DNA from 4 places in the Bacillus sp. BC08 genome. Region 2 is predicted to be linked to each of the others. Evidence: riboswitches for the same ligand, from Rfam matches in the RefSeq annotation. Region 2 holds a riboswitch; each other region holds the start of a gene.

Region 1 (3,205 bases), on a different contig from region 2:
GCTATTTTTCTCTTTAGTTTGTACGAATGGATAATAGATTTAAGTTCAATCATTTTAATACACTTCCTAATAAAATTTTACTTACCCCAATATTAAAAAAATAAACAGTACTTTTAAATCTTATTTAAAATACACTCAAGTATATTCTTTTACTATTGATTAACATTACATTAACCTTACATAGTTGTAATAATTTCTTTCGCTACCCACTAACTAGAAGCAACAGATTTCTTATTTGATGATAAAAATATGAAAAAGCAATGATTAGGTTTTAAATCTAGTCATTGCTTTTTCGATTTTATCTTGATTTACAACTAAAAATCTAAATATCTTTCTTTCACTTGAATGCTATATGTGTTTTAATTAAATTCTTTTATAAAAATTATATAATGCTTCACTAATGGATTCCTTTTTCTCCTATCAATATTCATATGTTACAATAGTACCAGTTGTATCAGTAGTACCATTAAAACCACCAAAACAATTAGAACAACTACCACAGCTACTACAGCCTCCACAACCGCCACAGCCTCCACAACCAAAACAACCGAAGCAACCAATACAACGGAACCCACCACAACGAAATCCACCACAGCGACCCGCACAACCGCCACAACGACCACCACAACCTCCACAGCGACGAACAGCATCTTCAATATAGTAATATGGATATTGGTTTTGCTGGTCCCAATACACAATATTTCCAGACTGGTAATCATTAAGGCTTAACGCTTGTAGTTCTTGTTGAAACTTATTCATTTTTATGACCTCCATTTATAAACTTCAACCTTTTCAATGCTTTCCTATATTTCTGTTCGTTAAATCTAAGTAGAAATAGCGCTATAAACTAAGTTCAATACGTACACCTACAAAATATGACCTATCACTAGATGATGCACCTTGTTCATGTACCTATTTTTCGGTTATTTTTCCACGGGCTCATTTTTATAAAGTGAAACTTTAATCAGTGGGGGTTTTCTTCATCCCCCACTGATTATCAGCCCTCGTCAATCGGGCTGCCCATTAAAGCGGGATAAATTAAAAAAAGACGCACTTAGATTGATGCGCCTTTTGCGATACCTCTTCTCTTTATCCTATTACGTTTTTCTCTTCTGTACTCGCTGGCCACTCTTCTAATGTATAAGCCATTTCCCAAAATGAATATTCATATTGACTGCTAATAATAAAATGTTGTTTCATTCGATTTCGGTCTGCCTCTGTTACTTTTTCAGCGATAGTATCTAACCGTGTAATTTGCTCTTCAACTAATGTACGGAACCAATCAGATCCGTAAGCAGAAATCCATTCGTTATAAATTGGTTCTTCTGGCTGACACTCTTTTAAACGCTCACCAATTTCATAATACAACCAATAACAAGGTAAAATTGCTGCAATGATATCACCTAAATGCCCTTCATACGCAGCACGATACATATGTGAAGTATATGCGTATGCAGTTGGAGCAGGGATAAAATTATCTTTTTCTTCTTGTGTAATCCCTAGTTTCTTCGCAAAATTTTCATGTAAGGATAATTCTGCTTCATATGTATTTTGAGCATGGTGTGCCATACGAGCTGTCGTTTCTAATTCCAATGCTTTTGCAGCTCCTAAAGTTTGTACTCTAGCAAAGTGACTCAAATAATACGAATCTTGAAGCACATAATAGCGAAAACTAGCTAAATCTAACGTTCCTTCACCAAGCTTTTTTACAAAAGGATGATGAAAACTAGCTTCCCAAATTGAGTCTACTTCTTTACGTAATGATTGTGAAAAAGTCATTTGAATCCCTCCAATTATGTATGAAATTTAAGTATTTACCCACCATTATTAAATCTGTAAAACAAAAAAACTTTCTTTACAGGCGTAAAGAAAGTGAAATTGACAGTTTTTATTCATAAAATAGCAATGTCTTTCCCACTTCCCTACGCTGGCATTAACCAGATCAGGTACTAAGAGTCTCAAATTCCAATTTGATCTCAGCCTATAATAGGCCCCCCTAGTGGATAAAATATTTAATTTTCGTATTGTATTCATCATAACATACTTCATGTAACTGTCAAAAATTATTCATGATACCTCTACTTAAAAGCCTTCTTCTTTTCTTACTCTTAATGAAGTTTCAATAATCATATCTAATAGTTTACTATATTCAATTCCCGCTGCAGCTGCACTTTTTGGTAGTAAACTCGCTTTCGTCATCCCTGGTAATGTATTAATCTCCATTACATATGGAATACCATCCTTCACCATCATATCCACCCTTGCATAAACGCTGCACTTTAATGCTTTATAGCAAGCCAGTGAAGCCTTGTTTACACGTTCCTTAAGTTCAGCTGGAAGTTCGATAACCTCTTCAATTGTACTAGTATCATCATATTTCGCATTGTAATCAAAGAACTCAGCAGCATGTTGAATCGAAATGATAGGTAACTGTTTTCCATCAAAAATAGAACATGTAATCTCGTCACCTTTTATATATTTCTCAATTACTACTTCAGAATCCCATTCGAATACAGTTTCCAGCATTGAAATTAATTCGTCTTTATTATAGACAATCTTTACCCCGACACTTGAGCCACCAGAGTTTGGTTTTACCACTAACGGAAATCCTAACTTATTTAGTTCCTCAAGATTTAGATCCTCCATTTTTGTAAGTTCAATCCAATCTGGCGTTTCTATTCCTTCATAACGTAAAATCTTTTTCGAAATATTTTTATCCATACATATACCGCTAGATAACATATTGCTGCCGCTATAAGGAATACCTAAACTTTCAAGTGTTCCTTGAACTGTCCCATCTTCTCCGTATTTTCCGTGTAATGCGAGCAATGCAAAATCAATATCTTTCGCTTTTTCGATTAAATCCATTTTTTCATTTAACGTAATTGGTACGATTTCATATTTATTTTTATCTAAATTTGCAATTATTTCATTTCCAGTCATAATTGATACTTGTTTTTCAGAGGATACTCCCCCCATAATAACGCCAATTCTCATTTCCTCAACTCCAAATTTCATTTTTTATTGTATCACCAATTATTTTGATTCCCCGAACTATTTCTTCTTCTTTTAAACGTGAAAATCCTAATCGAAACGTGTTCGCTCCTCCTCCATCAGAGTAAAAAACATCTCCAGGAGAAAATGTAACCCCTTGCTCATAACACTTTTGCAAAAGTGTGCGGGCATGAATTTTTTCTTCTAACTC
Region 2 (3,205 bases):
AGAATATTCAACAAAGACAATGGATTATGAAAAAAATGATATAAAATATAAATTATTAATGAAACCGATAAAAGAAAAAGATGGATCTGTAACATATATATATGCGATGGCTTCCTTACAACCTGTAGATGAAGCTGTACAAATGGTGCAAGATTACTACATTTACATCATTGCATTTGTAGTCGTTCTCATTTTTCTAGCTTCGTTCTATTACTCTAAACAAATTGCAAAGCCGTTATTAAAAATAAATGATACAACGAAGAAAATAGCGCACTTAGATTTCACAGAAAAAATACCGATTACTTCAAAAGATGAAATTGGGGATTTATCGAAAAATATTAATGTGCTATCGAATAAACTCCATTCGCATATTGGACAGTTAGAAGAAGATATTGAAAAGGAAAGAAAGTTAGAAAATACGCGGAAAGAATTCATTTCTGGTGTTTCGCATGAACTAAAAACACCGCTGAGTATTATGAAAAGCTGTATTTCTATTTTAAAAGATGGAGTAGCTGAGCATAAAAAAGAGTACTATTTTCAAGCGATGGAACGAGAAGTAGACAAAATGGATACTTTAATTTTGGATATGCTGGAGTTAGCTAAATTTGAGTCAGGCACATATAAAATGAAAAAGGATCCATTTTATATTGATACAGTAATTGAAGATATATGTGAACACCTTTCTGTGGACATAGAGAAAAAAGAACTGCATGTGCATAAAAATATATGCTCATTTGAAGTAGTCGCAAATCAAGGACGGATTGAACAAGTCATCGTGAACTTCATTACGAATGCCATACGTTATACACCAAATAAAGAAGATATTATTATTTCTACAATAGATGAAAAAGATTGTATAAAAGTATGTATTGAAAATAAAGGTACTCACATTGAAGAAGAACAATTAGATAAAATTTGGGATCGTTTTTATCGCGTGGATACAGCTCGTCAGCGTTCACAAGGTGGGACGGGGCTTGGGCTTGCCATTTCAAAGAACATTTTAGAACTACATGATGCTGAATATGGGGCAGAAAATACAGAAGATGGTGTATTATTTTACTTCTATTTATCGAAAAAAGCGTAGACAATGTAATCTACGCTTTTTTAACTTATTTTCATATTATCTTTACCTAATCTTTATTTTTAAGCGATATAATCTGGTTAGAAAATGAGGTTATGTAAGGAGTCGATGAACCGTGCATAGCAAGTGGCTAAGTATAATGGTATTTATTTTCTTTTGTGCATTTATTGTATTTTTAATCGATATTACGATATGAAAAAAAGAGCGCTCATTAAGCGCTCTTTTTCTTCGAGTTCAGTTGATAAGCATTGATGCTTTTGAATAAACGTGGTGAAGTAAGAAATAAAAAGATAAGTAAAACGGTACATAGAATATAGGAACCAATCATTGTGCTACCGTTAAATATTAAAGAATATAGAACTGCTGATTGACCTTTTGGTGCATATTGTCCCCAGAAAATAATTCCAGCGATAAAGTGACAGAAGTAGCGAGCGAAGCTACCAACAAATGTAGCAAGAATAATGTAACCAATAACTTTCTTTCCTTCGTTTTGTTTTTGTAAAGGTTTGTCTTTACGGCTACTTAAACTGGATTGTTCTAAGCTATTTTCATTGGATGTTAAAAGTGCTTTTTGAATTGGACGATAGAATAGACCAGCAAATCCAATGAATGCGAAAGCAACGAAGTATTCAATTAGTACTTGAATTGGTGTGACGATAATGGCATCGCCTACGACAATTTGTAATAATCCCCAAATTAAGCCTCCTAAGAAAGCCATTTTGAAGCCCCAGCGGTATGCGATAATAAAAATAGGAATCATAGCGAATGAGATGGAACCGCCTGTTGCTGATAGTTTGATTGAAAGTGGTAAAATGTCGATGACCAAGGCGAAGGCTGCAAGAATTGCAGATTCGATCATCGCTTGTAAATTGGTGTTACGCATGTTGTCTCCCCCTAAATCCAAGTTGTACAAAAAAGAATAGATATCATAGGAGGATACGAAATACGTAAATAAAAAAGAGGTATGTATTTCGGACGTTTGCACAATCCCTGCGTTAGCATTAACTAACAGGTTCGAAGGGTCGGAACGAAGTGTTCCCTCTCAGCGGCATGGCTCCCCCAGTGATAACGAGATTCTTTATTTGCTATTGTTTATTGTAAGCGAAATGGATGAGAATGGCAAACGAATGTAGTATGACAATTATTGAAATAGAATTGTAGTGAAATGTTAATAAATATGAAGCAAAAGGGTATAGTCCAATTGAAATAGAGTGTGCTATAATTTTTCTGAAAATAATTATCATTCTCTTCTGAGGGGGAAGGTTATGAGCTTAGTAGATATTAAAATCGGTGAGAAAGTGCTAGTGAAAAGTGTTCAGTCTTTAGATTATTTACTAAAGAGAAGATTGGCTGCTTTCGGTCTTTCTGAAGGAAGCGAACTTCGCATGAAGCAAAAGGCGATGTTCAAAGGTCCTTGTACATTGGAGTGTCGTGGACAGTTAATTAGTATTCGTCATTGTGACGCGAAAATGATAAAGGTGGAATTAGCGTGAATAAGGTAGCTTTGCTAGGGAATCCAAATACAGGGAAGACATCATTATTTAATGCACTTACTGGTTCTTATGAGTATGTAGGGAACTGGAGCGGTGTAACAGTAGAAAAGAAAGTTGGTAAATTAAAAGATAAGCAAGGGACATTAATTGATTTACCAGGTGTTTATGATTTGAATCCAGTTTCGCGTGATGAAGGTGTCGTTACAAATTTTCTACTAACAGATGAATTTCATCATATGTTAAATATAGTGGATTCTTCACAATTCGAGCGAAACATGCATTTAACGCTGCAATTACTTGAATTTGGAAAGCCAGTCTCAATCGGATTAAATATGGTTGATGTGGCAAAGCAAAGAGGCATTGTAATTGATGTAAAACGATTATCAGAACGATTAGGTGTAACAGTCGTTCCTGTCGTTGCAAGAAGCGGAAAAGGCTGTGAAGAACTACTTGCTACTCTTAAAGAAAATGATAAAAACGAGAAAAAGCCATTCATTATTTCATATGGTGTACAGATGGATGAAGGAATTGGACAGGTAATTTCTCTTTTAGAGAAAGCGAATTACAAGCATCCAAGATGGTTAGCTCTTCAATTTTTAAGCAATAACGAAGTAGTAGAAAAAGAAATGAA
Region 3 (3,205 bases), on a different contig from region 2:
TTTTTTCTTTATTAAAACTGCGGCTATTACCGTTAGCATCTTGCCAAGTCAGCTTTAACTGATTCGTCGTTTGTGCTTCGATGCCGTAGTAAGTTTGAGCTTTGAAGTTCTTTATTTCATCTTCACGATTAGCAATCATAGCGACAGTAGGTGTTTGTACACGGCCGCAATTCAGCTGGGCATTAAAGCGAGTCGTTAAAGCGCGAGTCGCGTTAAGACCGATATACCAGTCAGCTTCTGAACGTGCAACTGCTGAAGCGTATAAATTGTCATATGCTTTACCTGGTTTTAAATTAGCGAATCCATCTTTAATCGCTTTATCAGTAACAGATGAAATCCATAGACGTTTGATTGGTTTGTTAACTCGAACCTTATCAATAATCCAACGAGCGACTAATTCTCCCTCACGTCCAGCATCTGTCGCTACAATAATGTCATTTACATCTTTTCTAAGAAGCTGACTCTTCACAGCATTAAATTGCTTCCCTGTTTGTTTAATAACCGTTAATTTCAAACGCTCAGGTAGCATCGGTAAATCTTCTAAATTCCATTGTTTATATTTCACATCATAGCTTTCTGGATCAGCTAATGTAACGAGATGACCTAAAGCCCAAGTAACAATATATTTACTACCTTCAAGATAGCCGTTCCCTTTTTTATCACATTTCAGTACACGTGCGATATCACGTGCAACAGAAGGTTTTTCAGCAATTACAATACTTTTTGCCATATTTAAAAACATCCTTTCAAATTTCCATACGTTAAATATAGCATACATCTTTGTTCTATTCAGTCTTGCTGACGGTTTGAGTTATTTGTGATGAAATATACGTGTGAGAGTTTTACTTATATAAAGGAGAAGAATGGTTGAATCAGGAGAGTTATGATCTCTATCATTCTATAAAAGGAAAGAACTTGTTATTTTACTAGAATAAGAGTAGACTTTGAAGTAGATGAATACTAAACACATGGGAGTTTGTGGATGCAAACTGAGAGTATGACTAATCCGTCATTGACCATTTGAACCTGTTGGATAATGCCAGCGTAGGGAGAGTGTAAAAGCACATGTTCAGGCACTTTGCGTACGCGCAAAGTGTCTTTTTGTGTATCTCCCATCACTATAGTTAGGGGATGAGAAGAATGAATATGAAAGAAATTAGTAAAGTAGTGGATTTGGTGAGAGAATCTAATCCGCTCGTTCATAATATTACAAATGTTGTTGTAACAAACTTTACAGCTAACGGTTTGTTAGCGTTAGGGGCATCGCCTGTAATGGCGTATGCAAAAGAAGAAGTGGCAGAAATGGCTAGCATTGCTGGAGCGTTAGTATTAAATATGGGGACACTTCGTCCTGAAGAAGTAGAAGCGATGTTACTTGCGAGTAAATCAGCAAATGTGAACAATGTACCAGTATTGTTTGATCCAGTTGGTGCAGGAGCAACATCGTATCGAACAGAAGTTGCGAGACATATTCCGGCCGAAATTGATTTAGCGATTATCCGTGGAAATGCAGCTGAAATAGCGAACGTTATTAATGAGAGATGGGAAATCAAAGGGGTAGACGTCGGTGCTGGAAATGGAAATGTCGTAAGTATTGCAAGGCAGGCAGCTGATGAATTAAATACAGTTGCGGTGATTACTGGAAAAGAAGATGTTGTTACAGATGGAGAGCGAACGATTCTTGTTCGAAATGGTCACCCTATTTTAACGAAAGTTACGGGAACTGGTTGTTTACTAACTTCTGTAATAGGAGCATTTGTAGCAGTAGAAAAGGATTATGTAAAGGCAGCAGTAGCTGCATTAACGTTTTATGGTGTAGCTGCGGAACTGGCAGCTGCTAAGACAGTGGAGCAGGGACCTGGTAGTTTCCAAATTGAATTTTTAAATCAGTTAGCGAATACAACTTCAGATGATATTGAGAAGTATGGGAAGATTGAGCTTATATAGTAAGGAGGGAAATTAGATGTCGCGTATTACAAAGGCTGAAATGTCTAGATTGTTATCAGTATACTTTATTATGGGAAGTAACAATTGTACGAAGGAGCCACTACAAGTGTTGAGAGGTGCACTTGAAGGCGGTATAACAATTTTTCAATTCCGTGAAAAAGGGGAAGGGGCTTTAACGGGAGAGAAACGTATTTGTTTCGCAAAAGAATTACAAGCGATTTGTAAGGAGTACGGTGTCCCATTCATTGTAAATGATGATGTGGAACTAGCTATCGAGTTAGATGCAGATGGCGTGCATGTTGGACAAGATGATGAAGGAATTACTTCTGTTCGTGAAAAAATGGGGGATAAAATTGTTGGTGTATCTACACATACAATTGAAGAAGCACGCTGGGCAATTGAAAACGGAGCTGATTATTTAGGTGTTGGCCCTGTTTTTCCAACGAGTACGAAAAAAGATACGAAAGCAGTTCAAGGAACGAAAGGTTTAGCTCATTTTAGAGAACAAGGAATTACAACACCAATCGTTGGGATTGGTGGCATTACAATTGAAAATACAGCTTCAGTTATAGAAGCAGGGGCGGACGGTGTTTCAGTTATTTCTGCGATTAGTTTAGCGGAATCTGCGTATGAAAGTACGAAGAAGTTAGTGGAGGAAGTAAACAGGAGTTTGTAGGAAAAAGAAACTTCACACAAATAGTAAAGAACATAATGGAAGAATGGTCGGTTAAAAATATTTAAACAAACGTTTGATTAAAAAAGCACAAACCTTTTACAATTGTAGGTTTGTGCTTTTTCTTTAAAACATAATTGAAATTAAGAGCATTCCAATTCCGATAGAAGTGAACGTTGCGATTAGACCTGGAATCATAAAGCTATGGTTTAAAACATATTTACCAATGCCAGTTGTACCAGTGCGATCAAAGTTAATGGCAGCAACAATTGTTCCATAGTTTGGAATGAAGAAGTATCCATTTACTGCAGGGAACATCGCGATTAGTAGTGCTGGTGGAATACCGAGTGATAATCCAAGAGGCATTAAAGCACGTACTGTTGCGGCTTGACTGTATAGTAAAATAGATAGAATGAATAATGCGATGGCAAATAGCCATGGTGCACTTGTTACTAGGTGTTGAATTGATCCTTGAATCATATTTAAGTTTCCGTTAAAGAAAGTATCTCCCATCCAAGCGATACCGAAAATAGCAACAACTGCTGTTGCCCCCGCTTTAAAGACGTTACCAGACACGATGCTTTC
Region 4 (3,205 bases), on a different contig from region 2:
GCGGTCGCACTTATTCCGATTATCTTTTTTTTCTTAGCTTTAGCAGTTTTCCGCATGAAGGGGTATGTGGCAGGGTTTATTACAGTTGTACTCACAATTTTAGTGGCGTTATTCGCTTATAAGATGCCGTTCACGATGGCGATGGCAGCGACCGGATATGGTTTCTTATACGGACTATGGCCGATTGCTTGGATTATCATTATGTCGGTATTTTTATATAAAATATCTGTAAAAACAGGTCAATTCGATGTTATTCGTGCATCTGTCTTATCCATTACAAATGACCATCGTTTACTCGTTATTTTAATCGGTTTTTCATTTGGAGCGTTTTTGGAAGGGGCAGCAGGATTTGGTGCACCAGTAGCGATTACGGCAGCACTTCTTGCAGGTCTTGGATTAAATCCTTTATATGCAGCGGGTCTTTGTTTAATCGCAAATACGGCGCCAGTAGCGTTCGGAGCGATGGGAATTCCGATTACAGTTGCTGGACAAGTAACTGGTATTGATCCACATAAAATTGGACAAATGGCTGGACATCAATTACCGTTTCTATCATTATTTGTTCCGTTCTTTATCGTATTTTTAATGGATGGATTTAAAGGAGTAAGACAAACATGGCCAGCTCTATTTGTAGCGGGGAGCTCATTTGCAATTACGCAGTTCATTACAGCGACGTTCTTAGGACCAGAACTTCCGGATATTACGTCAGCACTTGTAAGTTTAGTGAGTTTATCGCTATTCTTAAAAGTTTGGCAGCCGAAAGAAATCTATCAGTCTAAAGAAGCAAATAGTGAAGTAGCTGCGACGACAGCAACATCTATGCCGAAACTAACAGTAGGGAAAGTAGTAAAGGCATGGTCTCCATTCATTATTTTAACTGTAATGGTAGTCATTTGGAGCCAAAGTTTCTTCAAAGCGTTATTTGCTCCAGGTGGCGCATTAGAAAGCCTTGTGTTTAAGTTTGAGGTTCCAGGCTTACACAATCTAGTAATGAAAGCAGAGCCAATTGTAAATAAACCGACGCCTTATGAAGCAATCTTGAAATTCGATGTTTTATCAGCGACGGGAACAGCAATTTTAATTGCTTGTATCATTTCGATCTTTATTTTGAAAATGAGTGCAAAAGATGCAGTAGTAACATTTAAAGAAACGCTAAATGAGCTTAAGATGCCAATTCTATCTATCGGATTTGTATTAGGATTCGCATTTATCGCAAACTATTCTGGTTTATCTTCTACATTAGCGTTAGCACTTGCAGGAACAGGCGGACTATTCCCGTTCTTCTCACCATTCTTAGGCTGGATCGGTGTATTTTTAACAGGATCCGATACGTCAGCGAATGCACTGTTCTCGAATTTACAAGCGATTACAGCGCAGCAAGTCGGTGTATCTGAAGTACTTCTCGTTGCAGCAAATACAACGGGCGGTGTAACTGGAAAAATGATTTCTCCGCAATCGATTGCAATTGCTTGTGCTGCAGTGGGACTTGCTGGAAAGGAATCAGATTTATTCCGCTTTACAGTGAAGCATAGTTTATTCTTCGTAATTATTGTTGGTATTATGACGTATGTACAGGCATATTATTTAACATGGATGATTCCATAAACAACAAAAGAAATAAACTTTTCATTTTTCAGATTATAGTGTATGATGGGAAAGTATTGAAAATTAAATCAGTGATAAACTAGGGGTGCCTAACGTATGCGTAGGCTGAGAGAGAAGCGCGTGAACTTCTTAACCCTTTGGACCTGATCTGGCTCGTACCAGCGTAGGGAAGTTAACGGCTTTACATAATGATGTCTTTATGAGCCAGGTCCTTATTTTTTTATGGACCTGGCTCTTTTTATTTTGGCATACGCTGGCCATATCTTGTCCTTGTCACGTACAGGGGGGCAACAAAGGTTATGAAACAGTCTGTTTCAGCTGAGCAAATTGAATTGAAATCGAGTTTACCAGGAAGTAAGAAAGTGTATGTGGATGGACCACGCGCGGGTATGAAAGTGCCGATGCGCGAGATTGAACAAAGTGAAACGAACGGCATTCCGAATCCGCCAATTCGTGTATATGATACGAGCGGTCCTTATACAGATCCTGCGTATAAAGTGGAGCTGGAAAAGGGGATTCCAACGCCGCGCCATTCTTGGATTCTGGAGCGCGGAGATGTAGAAGCATACGAAGGGCGCGAAGTGAAACCAGAGGATGACGGTGTAAAAGTGGCTTCGAAACATACACCTGTTTTTCCGCAAATGGATCGCCAGCCGCTTAGAGCGAAGCAAGGGGCAAACGTTACGCAAATGCATTATGCACGTAATGGCATCATTACGTCTGAGATGGAATATGTTGCGATTCGTGAAGGAGTGGAGCCTGAGTTTGTTCGTAAGGAAATCGCAGAAGGCCGTGCCATTTTACCAGCGAATATTAACCATCCGGAAGCAGAGCCGATGATTATCGGACGTAATTTCCACGTGAAGGTCAATGCAAATATCGGAAACTCTGCTGTCTCTTCTTCTATTGCAGAAGAAGTAGAGAAGATGACGTGGGCAACGCGCTGGGGTGCGGATACGATTATGGATTTATCTACAGGTAAAAATATTCATACGACGCGTGAGTGGATTATTCGTAATGCGCCTGTACCAGTCGGAACTGTACCGATCTATCAAGCGCTGGAAAAAGTAAACGGAATTGCAGAAGATTTAACGTGGGAAGTGTATCGTGATACGTTAATTGAGCAAGCGGAGCAAGGTGTTGATTACTTTACGATTCACGCAGGCGTATTACTCCGTTACATTCCGATTACTGCAAAGCGTACGACAGGTATCGTTTCACGTGGTGGTTCAATTATGGCACAGTGGTGTTTATTCCATCATAAAGAAAACTTCTTATACACTCATTTTGAAGAAATATGTGAAATTATGAAGCAGTACGACGTTTCGTTCTCTCTTGGAGATGGATTACGTCCAGGTTCGATTGCAGATGCAAATGACGAAGCACAGTTTTCTGAGCTTGAAACACTTGGTGAATTAACGAAGATTGCTTGGAAACATGATGTGCAAGTGATGATTGAAGGACCTGGGCATGTACCGATGCATTTAATTAAAGAGAATATGGAGAAAGAGCTTGATATTTGTCAGGGCGCGCCGTTCTATACACTTGGACCGTTAACGACAGATATTGCACCAGGTTATGACCATATTACATCCGCAAT

What was found. Region 2 has a riboswitch for thiamine pyrophosphate ahead of ACXVYO_RS18300 (energy-coupled thiamine transporter ThiT). Riboswitches for the same ligand answer to the same signal wherever they lie in the genome.
Region 1: linked by a shared signal. The riboswitch ahead of tenA (thiaminase II) and the one ahead of ACXVYO_RS18300 (energy-coupled thiamine transporter ThiT) in region 2 are both predicted to bind thiamine pyrophosphate.
Region 3: linked by a shared signal. The riboswitch ahead of thiM (hydroxyethylthiazole kinase) and the one ahead of ACXVYO_RS18300 (energy-coupled thiamine transporter ThiT) in region 2 are both predicted to bind thiamine pyrophosphate.
Region 4: linked by a shared signal. The riboswitch ahead of thiC (phosphomethylpyrimidine synthase ThiC) and the one ahead of ACXVYO_RS18300 (energy-coupled thiamine transporter ThiT) in region 2 are both predicted to bind thiamine pyrophosphate.

The regions. Positions count from the first base shown of each region.
Region 1 covers NZ_JBTGPA010000031.1:528,663-531,867, forward strand. The annotation lists gene ACXVYO_RS13400 (homoserine dehydrogenase) at 1-53, opposite strand, end outside; gene ACXVYO_RS13405 (heterocycloanthracin/sonorensin family bacteriocin) at 421-759, opposite strand; gene tenA (thiaminase II) at 1,090-1,779, opposite strand; TPP riboswitch at 1,903-2,008, opposite strand; gene ddlB (D-alanine--D-alanine ligase) at 2,083-2,997, opposite strand; gene pdxR (MocR-like pyridoxine biosynthesis transcription factor PdxR) at 3,002-3,205, opposite strand, start outside.
Region 2 covers NZ_JBTGPA010000035.1:63,722-66,926, forward strand. The annotation lists gene ACXVYO_RS18295 (sensor histidine kinase) at 1-1,084, shown strand, start outside; gene ACXVYO_RS18300 (energy-coupled thiamine transporter ThiT) at 1,293-1,964, opposite strand; TPP riboswitch at 2,051-2,152, opposite strand; gene ACXVYO_RS18305 (FeoA family protein) at 2,347-2,574, shown strand; gene feoB (ferrous iron transport protein B) at 2,571-3,205, shown strand, end outside.
Region 3 covers NZ_JBTGPA010000030.1:101,429-104,633, reverse strand. The annotation lists gene topB (DNA topoisomerase III) at 1-730, opposite strand, end outside; TPP riboswitch at 959-1,068, shown strand; gene thiM (hydroxyethylthiazole kinase) at 1,141-1,947, shown strand; gene thiE (thiamine phosphate synthase) at 1,964-2,623, shown strand; gene ACXVYO_RS10160 (anaerobic C4-dicarboxylate transporter family protein) at 2,747-3,205, opposite strand, start outside.
Region 4 covers NZ_JBTGPA010000040.1:41,276-44,480, forward strand. The annotation lists gene lldP (L-lactate permease) at 1-1,605, shown strand, start outside; TPP riboswitch at 1,677-1,792, shown strand; gene thiC (phosphomethylpyrimidine synthase ThiC) at 1,905-3,205, shown strand, end outside.